Regions from separate parts of the Chromobacterium sp. genome, predicted to be linked through region 2. Evidence: predicted binding sites of a transcription regulator. Region 2 holds the regulator's gene; each other region holds the start of a gene.
What was found. The regulator FNR, encoded in region 2, switches genes on or off when oxygen is low (the NO sensors DNR and NnrR bind a similar motif). The targets are predictions, from matches to a motif close to TTGATNNNNATCAA.
Positions count from the first base shown of each region.

Region 1: a site for FNR is predicted at 2,096-2,109, ahead of ACE3QM_RS13205 (GbsR/MarR family transcriptional regulator). Genes of this name have one in related genera too.
Region 3: a site for FNR is predicted at 1,891-1,904, ahead of ACE3QM_RS22040 (FeoA family protein). Genes of this name have one in related genera too.
Region 4: a site for FNR is predicted at 1,636-1,649, ahead of ACE3QM_RS16635 (DUF3149 domain-containing protein). Genes of this name have one in related genera too.

Region 1 is NZ_JAYSGF010000022.1:37,804-41,189, forward strand. Features, by position in the region: gene ACE3QM_RS13190 (DUF3658 domain-containing protein) at 1-528, shown strand, start outside; gene ACE3QM_RS13195 (isopenicillin N synthase family dioxygenase) at 674-1,516, shown strand; gene ACE3QM_RS13200 (DUF2061 domain-containing protein) at 1,807-2,037, shown strand; gene ACE3QM_RS13205 (GbsR/MarR family transcriptional regulator) at 2,154-2,681, shown strand; gene ACE3QM_RS13210 (hypothetical protein) at 2,796-3,167, shown strand; gene ACE3QM_RS13215 (complex I NDUFA9 subunit family protein) at 3,164-3,386, shown strand, end outside.
Region 2 is NZ_JAYSGF010000041.1:22,830-26,215, forward strand. Features, by position in the region: gene ACE3QM_RS18715 (RNA methyltransferase) at 1-512, shown strand, start outside; gene ACE3QM_RS18720 (DUF1853 family protein) at 502-1,422, shown strand; gene fnr (fumarate/nitrate reduction transcriptional regulator Fnr) at 1,470-2,216, opposite strand; gene hemN (oxygen-independent coproporphyrinogen III oxidase) at 2,326-3,386, shown strand, end outside.
Region 3 is NZ_JAYSGF010000070.1:7,063-10,448, reverse strand. Features, by position in the region: gene feoB (ferrous iron transport protein B) at 1-1,572, opposite strand, end outside; gene ACE3QM_RS22040 (FeoA family protein) at 1,569-1,799, opposite strand; gene dcd (dCTP deaminase) at 2,008-2,577, shown strand; gene ACE3QM_RS22030 (glutathione peroxidase) at 2,848-3,342, shown strand; gene ACE3QM_RS22025 (YchJ family protein) at 3,352-3,386, opposite strand, start outside.
Region 4 is NZ_JAYSGF010000033.1:2,765-6,150, reverse strand. Features, by position in the region: gene ACE3QM_RS16645 (NAD-dependent epimerase/dehydratase family protein) at 1-408, opposite strand, end outside; gene ACE3QM_RS16640 (CDP-6-deoxy-delta-3,4-glucoseen reductase) at 447-1,475, shown strand; gene ACE3QM_RS16635 (DUF3149 domain-containing protein) at 1,726-1,854, shown strand; gene arcD (arginine-ornithine antiporter) at 2,362-3,386, shown strand, end outside.

The DNA.
Region 1 (3,386 bases), on a different contig from region 2:
CGCCCGCTCACCGTCTGGCTGGGCCGCAACGCCGGCGACCACCTGGCGCTGGCGCTGTTGGCCGAGCAACTGCCGGCGCACTGCCCGCTGTCCGTCGTCGCCGTGCCGGAACCGGCCTGGCAAGCCGGCGACGAGATGGCGGAATGGAGCTTGGCCATGCTGCCGCTGGAACGGCTGGCCGCCTGCCTGCCGCAGCAACGCCCGCTCAGCGCCGCGGAACGGCAAGCGCTGGCCGCGCAATGGCGCCACTGGCGCGAACACGGCCTGGGCCTGCGCCGCTGGCAGGGCAACGCCATCGTCGAAGCGCCGCTAGAGCATTACGATGCGCTGCTGCTGGAACAGATCGGCGCGGACCCGCTCGCTATCCAGCGCCTGGTCGGCGCCGCGTTCATCCGCATTCGGGAAGCGCTGGTTTCATCCGATTTTCTGTTCTGGCGCGTGCAGCAACTGCTGCGCGCGGGCCGATTCTGCGCCGAAAGCGCGGCTGGAGCGGCGGGTTCTTCCCCGCGAATCCGCCGCTGCGCCTGAAGCCCAGTTGCTACAGCGCGACATCTGTCCTGAAGGACTACAGCAAGCGCTTGGTGATGCACAGGCGCGCGGGTAAAATCCCAGCCCTTGACGCCTGCCCCGCCATTGAATGGCAGCGTCCTGCAATCCTCAGGAACCCCACCCCATGAACGTCAGAGTTGTCGATCACCACGCACCGGACGCCGCGGAACAATTCACCCGCTCCTTGCACGAAACCGGCTTCGGCGTGCTGGTCAATCATCCGGTACCCCAAGACCTGGTCGAAAAAATCTATGCGGACTGGCTCGCCTTCTTCAACAGCCAGGCCAAATACGATTACGCCTTCTCCATGGAACGCCAGGACGGCTGGTTCTCGCCGGAAGTGTCGGAAACCGCCAAGGGCGCAACCCTGAAAGACATCAAGGAATACTTCCACATCTACCCCTGGGGCCGCGTGCCGCCGCAGCTCAAGGCCGATACCGACCGCTACTACGCCATCGCCAACCAGCTGGCGCAGGAACTGCTGTCCTGGGTGCAGCAATACACCCCGGCCCACATCGCCGCCCATTACACCGAGCCGCTGTCGCACATGATCGCCGACAGCCAGAAAACCCTGTTGCGCGTGCTGCGCTACCCGCCGCTGACCGGCCAGGAACCGGCCGGATCGCTGCGCGCCGCCGCCCATGGCGACATCAATCTGCTGACCATCCTGCCCGCCGCCAACGAGCCCGGCCTGCAAGTGCAGGACAAGCAGGGCGAATGGCTGGACGTGCCCTGTGATTTCGGCACCCTGGTGGTCAATATCGGCGACATGCTGCAAGAAGCGTCCGCCGGCTACTACCCGTCCACCCAGCACCGCGTGGTCAACCCCAGCGGCGAAGGCGCGAGCAAGAACCGCATCTCGCTGCCGCTATTCCTGCACCCGCGCCCGGAAGTGGTGCTGTCCGAGCGCTATACCGCGGACAGCTATCTGAACGAGCGTCTGCGCGAACTGGGCGTCAAGATGTAAGAACCTGTTTACGTTCCGCCGCGCGTCGCGCGGCGTAACACAGAGGCTGCGGCTTCGCAGCCTCATCCACCGTCTCCCTGCCACAACGCCTTGTCTCGCCGGCACTCGCGAGATCGCGAACAGATACCAAGTTCCTCGCAGCAGCGGCCTTCCTGCTACCGCCAGCAGCCATCCACAATCAAAACAAAAATCTCATTAGTAAAATGCTATCGCTCTAAGCAAAATATTCAACTGGCCCACACAAATGATAATGACTACCATTCAATAAATACTCAATGTGGAGCCCCGCCATGCTCAAGACCATCACCTTCGCTATCTGCCATTTCACCGTCGCCTTCAGCGTGGCGTATCTGCTGACCGGCAATATCGGCGTCTCCAGCCTATTGGCGCTGGTGGAACCCCTGGTCAACACCGTGGCCTACTACTTCCACGAAAAAGTATGGGACCGCATCCGCGGCCGCAAGGCCCAAGCCGCCGAAACCGGCTCAGCCGGACACAACGTCCTGTTCCACCAGCACTGATGCCAACAACGCCGCGCCCTTTGTCTGGCGCGGCCCTTTCTCCGCGCCCCCGCCTTACTTCATGCCAATCAATTTCTGTGTTGACAGAAATTTCGGAAACAACTATTGTTTCTGCCATGGAACTGACACCCGTATCTCAACGCTTCGTGCTGCACTGGGGCGAAATGGGCACCCGCTGGGGCGTGAACCGCACCGTCGCGCAAATACACGCGCTGCTGTTCATCACCGGCCGCCCGCTGAACGCCGAAGAACTGGCCGACACCCTCAATGTGGCCCGCTCCAATATCAGCAACAGCCTGAAAGAACTACAGAACTGGCAGCTGATCCGCATCGTGCACGTGCTGGGCGACCGCCGCGACCACTTCGAGACCTCGGGCGACGTCTGGGAACTATTCCGCATCATCGTCGCGGAGCGACAACGCCGCGAAATCGAACCCACCTTGCAGGTGCTGAAGGAATGCATCGACAGCCCGGATTTCCAACAGGAGAGCCCGCTGGCGCAGGAACGCATCCGCAACACCTGGCAGTTCATGGACACGCTGACCTCCTGGACCCGTGAAATGCTGCGGCTGTCCACCGCCACGCTGAGCCGGGTGTTGAAGATGGGCGCCAGCATCCAGAAGCTGCTGGGACGGGATAAATAAGTTCGCCGCGCACGCGGGCGGCGCCGGGCGGCCTTGCGCCGCCGGAAACCCCGCGCATTTTTTTGCCATCACATTTCTGTTTTGACAGAAATTTCAGAAACAAAGGATAACACCATGAGCGGATTCATCATCAGCATGATCATCGTCCCCCTGCTGTGCAGCCTACTGTGCTGGTGGCTGCTGGCCGCCCCCTTGCGGCAAGTGACCCAGGCGCTGTGCGAACACGGCTCTGGCGGGCCGTTCTGGCAGCGCGCCTTCCTGATACTGATCCTGGCCGGTCCGCTGCTGGCCGTGCTGCTGCTCGCGCCGGACGCGCCCTCCAGCTCCCTGTGGCAGGACATCCGCGGCATCCTGATGTGGGCCTTGCTGGGCGTGGTGGCGCAGTTGCTGGTGCTGCTGCGCCTGGTCTGGCGGCAAGTGGCGCCGCGTCCCGGCGCCCATCAGGTCCAAGCCGCGCCGGTCGCGCCCCAGGAGGCTGCGCAATGAAGATACTGCTCTTGGGAGGCAGCGGCTTCATCGGCCGGCCGCTGCGCCAGCGGCTGGAACGGGATGGCCACCAGGTCAGCGCGCCCTCGCATCGACAGCTGGACCTGCGTCAGCCGCGCGCCGACTGGCGCCACTGGCTGGAAGGCGTCGACGTGGTGGTCAACGCCGCCGGCCAACTGCTGGACCAGCCAGCCGGCGCGCTGGAAGCCATCCACCACC
Region 2 (3,386 bases):
GCCGCCGCGAGCTGACCACCCCGCTGTCCACCCCGCGCCAGACCACGCCGGAATTGGTGGCGCGCGCCCGCGCCGGCGAACAGGTGGCCCTGGTGTTCGGCAATGAAACCTTCGGCCTGTCGATCGAAGAAGTCGAGCAATGCAATCGCCTGGTCACCATTCCCGGCAACCCGGACTACTTCTCGCTGAACCTGGCGATGGCGGTGCAGGTGATGACTTATGAGCTGTTCAGCCACACCGGCGTGGACGTCGACTACCTGCGCGCGGACAGCGACGCGGCGGCGCTGGGCGAGGTGGAAGGCTTCTGCGGCCACCTGGAACAGACCATGGACAAGATAGGCTATTTCCGCCGCCGCAACAGCGAGCGGATGATGCGCCGGATGCGCACCCTGTTCAACCGCGCCGGCCTGCTGCGCGAGGAAATCGACATCCTGCGCGGCTTCCTCAAACAGGTTCAGCGCGCCGCCGACGGCGAAGTCCGCCGCGATGCCCCCGCCAAGGATGACGACTAAGCCGCTGTTCACCCTGCCCTACGCGCACCCGGCGGTGCGCGATCTGGCTTTTCTGCTGACCGCCCCGGCGCCGTGGAACAGCGGCGCCGACATCGCGCCGCAACGGCTGCTGGGCGCCGACGGCCCGGCGCTGCTGCAAGCGCTGGACGCCGATCCGGCCGAACTGCACGGCTGGCTGGCGCGCCAGCCCACCCGCCGCCTCGGCCATTACGCGGAACGGCTGCTATCGTTCTGGTTCCGGCTGGCGCCGCATATCCAGCTGCTTGCCAACAATCTGCCGGTGCGCGGCCCGGACGGCCGCACCATCGGCGAGTTCGACTTCCTGCTGCGTCTCGACGGCCAGCCGCTGCACCTGGAAACCGCCAGCAAGTTCTACCTCCAGCTGGGCCGCGACGCGGACACCCTGACCGGCCCCAGCCTGCGCGACGCCTGGGCCTTGAAAGCCCGTAAATTGCAAACCCAGCTGCGCCTATCTCGCCACCCGGCGGCCCAAGCCATGCTGCCGTCGGGTTTTGCCGGCTGCGCGGTAGGCGCCCGGCTCAGCGGCTGGCTGTTCCACGCCCTGGACACCGCGCCGGAACCGCCTCCGCAGGCCCAACCGCTATACGGGCAATACTGGCCGCTGCGCGGCGAATGGCCGGCCTCCAGCACGGCCTCGCGCTGGGCCTGGCTGCCCAGACTGAGCTGGCTGGCGCCGGCGCGGCTCGGCTTCGAACAGACCCATACCGCGGCGGCATTGCGCGCGCAGCTGGAACAGGCGGCGGCGCCGCAATTGCTGGCGGAGCTGCAAGCCGGCGCCGATGCTTGCTGGCATGAAGTGGCGCGCGGCTTCGCCGTGCCGCCCGGCTGGCCGCAGGAAGCGCCCTTGTCGCGGCTGTTGGAGCAAATCGCCGGCAGCCCTAGCCCATGAAAAAAGGCAGGCCCATGGCCTGCCTTCAGCAATGCGGCGCTGCGCGCTCAATGCCCGTTGGCGTGCGCGCAACCGGAGATCAGCGCTTTTAGCTCGTCCACCATCACCAGCTGGATATGCTTATGGTCTACCGTAATCCAGCCTTGCTGCTGGAACTTGGACAACGTGCGGCTGACGGTTTCCAGTTTCAGGCCCAGGAAGCTGCCGATTTCCTCACGGCTCATGCGCAGGATGAAATCATTGGCGGCAAAGCCACGAGTGGACAGACGCTGCGACAGATTGAGCAGGAAGGCGGCCAAGCGCTCCTCCGCCTTCATGTTGCCCAATAGCAACATTACATTCTGATCACGAACGATTTCGCGGCTCATCAAGCGGTAGAAATGGTGCTGCAGCGTGGGAATTTCGCGTCCCAGGCTCTCCATGCGGCTGAACGGCAGTTCGCACACCTCGCTGTCTTCCAGCGCAATGGCGTCGCAACCGTGTACATTGGCGGAAATGCCGTCCAGGCCCATCAATTCGCCGGACATATGGAAGCCGGTGACCTGTTCACGGCCGTCCTGGCTGGCGACGCTGGTCTTGAAGAAGCCGGTGCGCACCGCGAACAGCGAACGGAAGCCCTCGCCGCTGCGGAACAGGTACTCGCCGCGCTTCAAACGGCGGCTCTGGCGGATCACCGCGTCAAGCTGGGTCAACTCCTCGCGGTTGAGCCCAACCGGCAGACAGAGTTCCTTCAGGCTGCAGTTGGAGCAGGAGACCTTCAGGTTATGCAAAGAGATATGGTTCTGATCGGACATGGCATGTTTAGTGCAAGCTTGCGCTGAAGCTTGACCCTTATCAAAGCGAAATTCGCAGGATTTCCGCAAATTTACCAGTCCACCAGAGGTTTTGCTATCCAAATACGACATGAAGACCACCCACCCATTTTCTCCTGCCCATTTTGAATTCGACCGCGCGCTGATCGAGCGCCTCGACGGGACAGGTCCTAGATATACGTCATACCCGACTGCGGATCGCTTTACGCCGGGTTTCGCCGAAACAGACTACATCCACTGGCTACGGCAGCGCAGCATCGGCGCCAACCGTAAACCTTTATCATTGTACGCTCATATACCTTTTTGCAACACTATCTGCTACTACTGCGGTTGCAACAAGATCATCACCAAGGACAGCAGCAAGGCTGACTTGTACCTGGACTATCTGGAAAAAGAAGTCCGCATGGTCGCCTCCTGTCTGGGGCGCCGCGAGCAGGTGATACAGCTGCATTTCGGCGGCGGCACCCCCACCTTCTTGTCCGACGCGCAACTGGAACGACTGATGACCTTGCTCAAGACTCATTTCGAGTTCTTGAAGGAGGGGGAGTATTCCATAGAAATAGACCCGCGCAAAGTCAGCGCCGCGACAATCTTCAAGCTGGCCGAACTCGGCTTCAACCGCATCAGCGTCGGCATTCAGGACTTTGAGCCGGCGGTGCAGCAGGCGGTGAACCGGGTGCAGTCCGAAGAGGAAACGCTGGAGGTGATCCAGGCCGCGCGCGATGCCGGCTTCAAGTCGGTCAGCGTAGACCTGATCTACGGCCTGCCGCTGCAGACCCGGGAATCGGTGCGCCGCACGCTGGACAAAGTGATCGCCATCGGGCCGGACCGGCTGGCGCTGTACAACTACGCCCACCTGCCCACCGTGTTCATGCCTCAGCGCCGCATCAACGAGGCCGACCTGCCCTCGGCGGAAACCAAACTGGATATTCTGCAAGACTCGGTGCAGCGCCTGGCCGACGCCGGCTATGTCTTCATCGGCATGGACCACTTCGCCAAGCCGGACGACGAGCTGGCCACCGCGCTGCGCCAAGGCCGGCTGCAGCGCAATTTCCAGGGCTATTCCACCCACGCCGACTGCGACATGATAGGTCTTGGCGTGTCGTCAATCGGCAAGGTCGGCCCCTGCTACAGTCAGAGCGCCAAGGATCT
Region 3 (3,386 bases), on a different contig from region 2:
CAAGGCCGCCCCCAGGCCGGCTTCCGACACCCCGTAAATCACCGCCAGGCTGCCCAGCAGGATCTCCTTGGCGATGAAGCCGAACAACAAGGCCGCCGCCAGTTCGTGGCGTATGCCTATCGGGTCCAGCACCGGCGCCATCAGGTCGCCCAGCGCCTCGGCCAGGGTCTTGCCGTCGCCGGCCGGCACATGGGTCAGCAGCCAGACCAGCACCACGCCCAGCAAGATGAAACTGGACGCCAGTTGCAGGAAGGCGCGCACCTCGCCCACCGCCCGGCCCAGCATATGGCTCAGCCCTGGCAGCCGGTACGGCGGCACTTCCAGCAGAAAGGCCTCGCCGCCGGCGTAACGGCGCTTGAACACCCAGGCGGTGAAGATCGCCACCGCGAAGCTCATCAGATAAAGCCCGGTCAGCACCCACGGCGCCTGCGACGGCGTGAACAGCAGCCCGGCGAAGAACACCACCACCTGCAAGCGCGCCGAGCACAGCGAGAACGGGATCACCAGCATGGTCAGCAGCCGCTGCTTGCGCTCGCGCATCACCCGGGTGCCCATGATGGCCGGCACATTGCAGCCGAAGCCCATCAGCTGCATCACGAAACCACGGCCGTCCAGCCCCAGCCGCGCCATGAAGGCATCGGTCAGATAGGCGGCGCGCGCCAGATAGCCGGAATCCTCCACCATCGCCATCAGCACGAAGAACACCAGCAAGATGGGCGCGAAGGTCAACACCGTCGCCACGCCCTGCCAGATGCCGTCCAGCGCCAGGCTCTGCACAATCGCCGGCAAGGGCGCGAGCAAGGGCGTCAGCGCCTGTTCCTTGATCCAGTCCAGCCCGGCGCCGGCCAGATCCTGCAACGGCGTGCCGATCTGATAGGTCAGATTGAACAGCAGCGCCATCAGCGCGAAGAACAGCGGCAGCCCCAGCCACGGATGCATCAGCCAATGATCTATCTTCTCGGTCAGCTGCGCCGGCAGCACCGGCGGCAAGGCCCAGCAGCCCTCCAGCTTCAACCGCGCCTGCTCCATCGCCGCCCGCGTTTCCGGCACCGCGTCCAGCCGCGCGCGCGCGGCCGGGGCGTCCGCATTCGCCAGCCGGTTCAAACCCGTCATCAGCGGCGGCCAGCCCTGCATGCGCTTGGCCGACACCAGCGACACCGGCGCGCCCAGGCGTTCCGACAAGCGCTCCACATCCAGGCTGACGCCCAGCGCCTTGGCCTCGTCAGCCATGTTCAGCACCACGTGGCAGTTGAGGCCGCTGGCCAGCACTTGCAAAGCCAGTGGCAATTGCCGATCCAGCTGGCTGGCGTTGAGCACCAGGATGGCGCCGTCGAAGGCGCTGGCCTGCAACACATCGCGCACCACCGCTTCGTCGTCGGAATAACCGGTCAGATCATTGACGCCCGGCAGATCCACCAGCTCCACCATGTGGCCGCCCAGCAATAGGCGCGCGCTGCTCAGTTCTATTGTCAGGCCCGGCCAGTTGCCGACGCGCTGCGACATGCCGGTCAGACGGTTGAACAAGGTGGATTTGCCGGTATTGGGCAAACCGATCAGGGCAAAGCGCTTCATGCTTCCAGCCTCGCCACAATGGAACGCGCCAGGCTGCGACGCAGCAGAAAGCGAGTGGCGCCGACATCCAGCAGCAACGGCCCGCCCAATGGCGCTACCCGGCGCACGTAAAAACGGCTGCCCGGCGCCAGGCCAAAGGCGGCGACGCGGCGGAACGCCTCCTCCGCCAGCTCCAGCCGCTCGACCACGCCGTGGCGGCCGGCGGGGAATGCATCCAGTGTCAACATGATGATCCGATCAAGAACGAGAATGGTTTGCATTAGTATATCCAGCCCATTCGCGCCGAACTGCGGCAAATCGCCGCAATTGCGGACTCGCTTGACCTGGGTCAATGGCGCTCCGCTCACGCCCGCGCGCGCGGATTACCCATAGCCGCATGCCGCGCTTGCGGTTAAAATCGCGGACAATCAATCGAAAAGCTACGGGCCAAAGACAATGAGCATCAAATCGGACAAGTGGATTCGCCGGATGGCGGACGAATACAAAATGATCGAACCCTTCGAAGCCAACCAGATCAAGATGGTGGACGGCCAGAAGGTGATCTCCTACGGCACCTCCAGCTACGGCTACGATATCCGCTGCGCCGACGAATTCAAGGTGTTCACCAATATCAACAGCACCATTGTCGATCCGAAGAACTTCGACCCCAATTCTTTCGTGGAAGTCTCCGGCAAGGGCTATTGCATCATCCCGCCCAATAGCTTCGCTCTGGCTCGCACCGTGGAATTCTTCCGCATTCCGCGTTCGGTGCTGACCGTCTGCCTGGGCAAGTCCACCTATGCGCGCTGCGGCATCATCGTCAACGTCACGCCGTTCGAACCGGAGTGGGAAGGCTATGTGACGCTGGAGTTCTCCAACACCACGCCGCTGCCGGCCAAAATCTACGCCAACGAGGGCGTGGCTCAGGTGCTGTTCTTCGAATCCGACGAAATCTGCGACGTGTCCTACAGCGACCGCGCCGGCAAATACATGGGCCAGGTGGGCGTGACCCTGCCACGCCCCTGAAACACTTCCCGCCAGCAAAAAAGGGATGGCTAAGCCATCCCTTTGTCATTTAAATCCCGCCAAATCCGTCCTCGCAATTTCACCTCAATGTTCTAGGATAAACAGAGGGTTAGCTGACTTTCCCGGTTGGTCCGCCCTTGTACAGCAATTGATTTCTTCTTGGGGCGTAGCGGTTCCCCCTTGCCGTTGCGCCCCTTTTTTTATGCCTTCCCCGCATTGCCCTTCCCCCGCTTTCTTGCCATGATCCTCACTTTGACGAAGAGCGGAAACATGCCCGAAATTTATGATTTTTCCATTGAAACGCTGGATGGCCGGCCACTGGCTCTGGAGCGTTTCCGCGGCAAGGTGCTGCTGCTGGTCAACACCGCCAGCGAGTGCGGCTTCACCGCGCAATTGGGCGGCCTGGAACAGCTATACCAGCGCTACCGCGAGCAGGGTCTGGAAATCATAGGCTTTCCCTGCAATCAGTTCGGCGGCCAGGAGCCGGGGGACGCTGCCGCCATCGGCCAGTTTTGTCAGAAGAACTTCGGCGTCAGCTTCGCGCTGTCCGCCAAGATCGACGTCAACGGCGCCGGCGCGCATCCGCTGTGGCGCCATCTCGCCACCGCCAAGCCAGGCCTGCTGGGCAGCCGGCGCATCAAGTGGAATTTCACCAAGTTCCTGGTGGATCGCGATGGCGCGATACAAGCGCGCTTCGCTCCCCAGGTGAAACCGGCTTCGCTCGAGCGCGCGATCGAGAACTTGCTGCGCACGCCCGCGCGCTGAGCGGCGTGCTCAGCTCAATTCGCCGGACACATAAAACCAGCGGC
Region 4 (3,386 bases), on a different contig from region 2:
GGCGTCCAGCCGACGCCAGGCGCGGTCGTTGCGCGGACGGGGGCGGGCGCTTTCGTTCAGCCAGGCGCCACCGGCGTCGCCGTACACGCCGCTGGTGCTGATGTAGACCAAGCGCTGTGGTATCCTGCAACCTTTTGCCAACGCAGACAACAACTTGCGCATGCGCAAGTCCTTGAGGCCGGTTTCCTGGGGGGGAGCGGTCAGCAATAGATCGTCGGCCAGGCCGGCCAGCCGGCGCAAAGAGGCGGGATGGTCCAGGTCGCCGCGGATGGGCGTGACACCCTGACGGCGCAGTTCCGCCGCCGCGGCGCTGGAGCGGCATAGCGCCAGTACCCGCCAGTGGCGGACCAGTTCAGGCAGGGCGCGGCGCGCGACATCGCCGGCGCCGATGATCAGCAAGGTTCGCATAGTGCGCATTGTAGCCAGATATCGAGTAGAGGAAATAGATGACAGCGCAGGTGAAAGTGCTCCCCAGTGGGCACACATTTGGCGTCGAGCCGCATGAAACTGTTTTGGAAGCGGCGCTGCGCCAGGGCGTGGGCCTGCCCTACGGCTGCCGTGACGGCGCCTGCGGCGCTTGCAAGGGTAAAGTGCTGGAAGGCGAAGTGAGCCAGGACGGTTACCAGGAAAAAGCCTTGACCGAGGCAGAGCGCGCCCAGGGCATGGCGCTGTTCTGTTGTTCCCGGCCGCAGGGCGACATCACCATCGAGGCGCGCGAAGTGGCCGGCGCCGGCGATATCCAGATCAAGACCCTGCCGTGCCGCGTCGAGAAGATAGAGAAGATCCACGACGTGGCCGTGCTCAAGCTCAAGCTGCCGGTGTCGGAGCGCCTGCAGTTCAAGGCGGGTCAATACATCGACATCCTGATGAAGGATGGCAAGAAGCGTAGCTTCTCCATCGCCAATGCGCCGCACGACGACGCGTTCCTGGAACTGCATATCCGTCACCAGCCCGGTGGTTCCTTCTCCGATTATGTGTTCAGCCAGATGAAGGAGCGCGAGATCATGCGCTTCAAGGGACCGCTGGGTTCCTTCTTCCTGCGCGAGGATTCCGACAAGCCCATCATCTTCGTTGCCAGCGGCACCGGTTTCGCGCCGGTCAAAGGCATTATCGAACACGCGATCCACAGCGGCATCCAACGCGAGATGGTGTTCTACTGGGGCGCGCGCACCAAGGCCGACCTTTATATGGCCGAACTGGCCGGTGGCTGGCAGGCACAGAACCCCAACATCACCTTCATCCCGGTGCTGTCCGACGCGCTGCCTGGCGACGAGTGGGCGGGCCGCGTCGGCTTTGTTCACCAGGCGGTGCTGGAAGACTTCGCCGATCTGTCCGGTTACCAGGTCTATGCCTGCGGCGCGCCGGTCATGGTGGAGGCGGCGCATGGCAGCTTCACCCGCGAGTGCGGCTTGCCGGAAGATGAGTTCTTCTCCGACGCCTTCTTCCTGTCCAAGGACATGAGCGGCAGCAAGTAAGGGAATGACAGCGGACGTTTTTTTATGTGCCGGCGTCGCGAACTGTATTGCTGAATTTAAAACTGTAATGATCTAAATTACTGATTTTTCAGAAAAGAGCCCTTGGCGATAGCCAAGGGCTTTGTTATTTGTCTTGCATCAAATTTCCGAATAATGCCGTTTGATTTGGGTCAATGGATTCCAGGCAGGACTGGCTAAGATGAGGGTCAAGAAACCTACATGGGGCATGGCCCCGGATTAAGGAGTAGCGATGGAACTTCTGACTCTGCTTCTCTCCGACGACGTCGGTATTTTGAGCCTGGTGACCATTGTGGTGACCACGCTGGTGGTGTTGGGCGCTTTGGTGGCGATTTTCAAGAATGTGAAAAAGCCGGAATAGGGAGTCCACCTGGACAGTCTTTAATCAATCCTCTTGATGTGTGTGTTGGTGGATGCGGTGGTGGGCCGCATCCACTTTTTTTTGCTCCGTCGCTCAGCATCCATGCTTTGCCTGCACTTGCCGCTTTTCTTGCCTTGTTCCAAATATCGGCTGGCTGCTGGCTGATTCCCCCTCCGGCACCAAGCGTGCTTTTTCCGTTTTGATGATTCCATTGCCGGCTGATATTGTGTTTTATTTATAAGAAAAATTAAATTCATAGTTAATTAATTATTTTGTGCGCAGCAACATGGATTGCCCTGCCATTTGGGAGCAGGGCTTTTATAAAGCTTTTGTTCTATTGTCCGTATGGGGCGGATGCGATGTAACAGCGCTATTTGACGCAGGTCAAACGGATGTTCGACTGTTCTGGCGATGACTAAATCCGGGGTATACCATTGTCTCAGATGATAAGAATTTAATTATATAACAACAGATTTGCAGGTTAATGTACTCTCACGGAGAACGAAAATGTCTACGGAAACTGAAACCCAAGGCGGCGGCGCTCCCAAGCTCAAGCTTGGCGCGCTGACCGCTCTGGTGGTGGGCTCCATGATCGGCGGCGGTATCTTCTCATTGCCGCAGAACATGGCCGCGGGCGCCGGAGCCGGCGCCATCCTGATCGGTTGGGTCATCACCTTCTTCGGGATGCTGACCCTGGCATTCGCCTTCCAGATGTTGGCCAATCGCAAGCCGGAAGTGGAAGGCGGCGTGTATGGCTACGCCAAGGCGGGCTTCGGCAACTACATGGGCTTCAACTCGGCCTGGGGTTACTGGATTTCGGCCTGGATCGGCAATGTGTCCTACTTTGTGGTGATGTTCTCGGCGCTGGCCTTCTGGTTCCCGGTGTTCGGCGAGGGCAATACCACCACCGCCATCGTCTGCGCGTCCATCCTGTTGTGGGCCTTGCACTTCCTGGTGCTGCGCGGCGTGCATGGCGCGGCCTTCATCAACACCATTACCACCGTGGCCAAGCTGGTGCCGCTGGCGCTGTTCATCCTGCTGGTCATTTTCGCCTTCAAGGTGGAGACCTTTAATCTGGACTTCTGGGGTTCGGCCAAACTCGGCTCGGTCGTTGATCAGGTCAAGAGCACCATGCTGGTGACGGTGTGGGTGTTCATCGGCATCGAAGGCGCGTCGATGTTCTCCAGCCGTGCGGAAAACATGAAAGAAGTGGGCAAGGCCACCGTGATCGGCTTCCTGCTGACCATCGCCCTGCTGGTTGCGGTATCGGTGCTGTCGCTGGGCGTGATGTCCCAGACTGAATTGGCCGCGCTGAAGAACCCGTCCACCGCTTATGTGCTGGAAAAAGCCATCGGTCCCTGGGGCGCCAACCTGATGAACGCGGGTCTGGTGATTTCGGTGGGCGGCGCGCTGCTGGCCTGGACGCTGCTGGCTTCCGAAGCGCCCTACCTGGCGGGCAAGGACGGCGTGATGCCCAAAGTGTTCGGCACCACCAATGCCAATGGCTCCCCGGCCGCCTCGCTGTGGCTGAC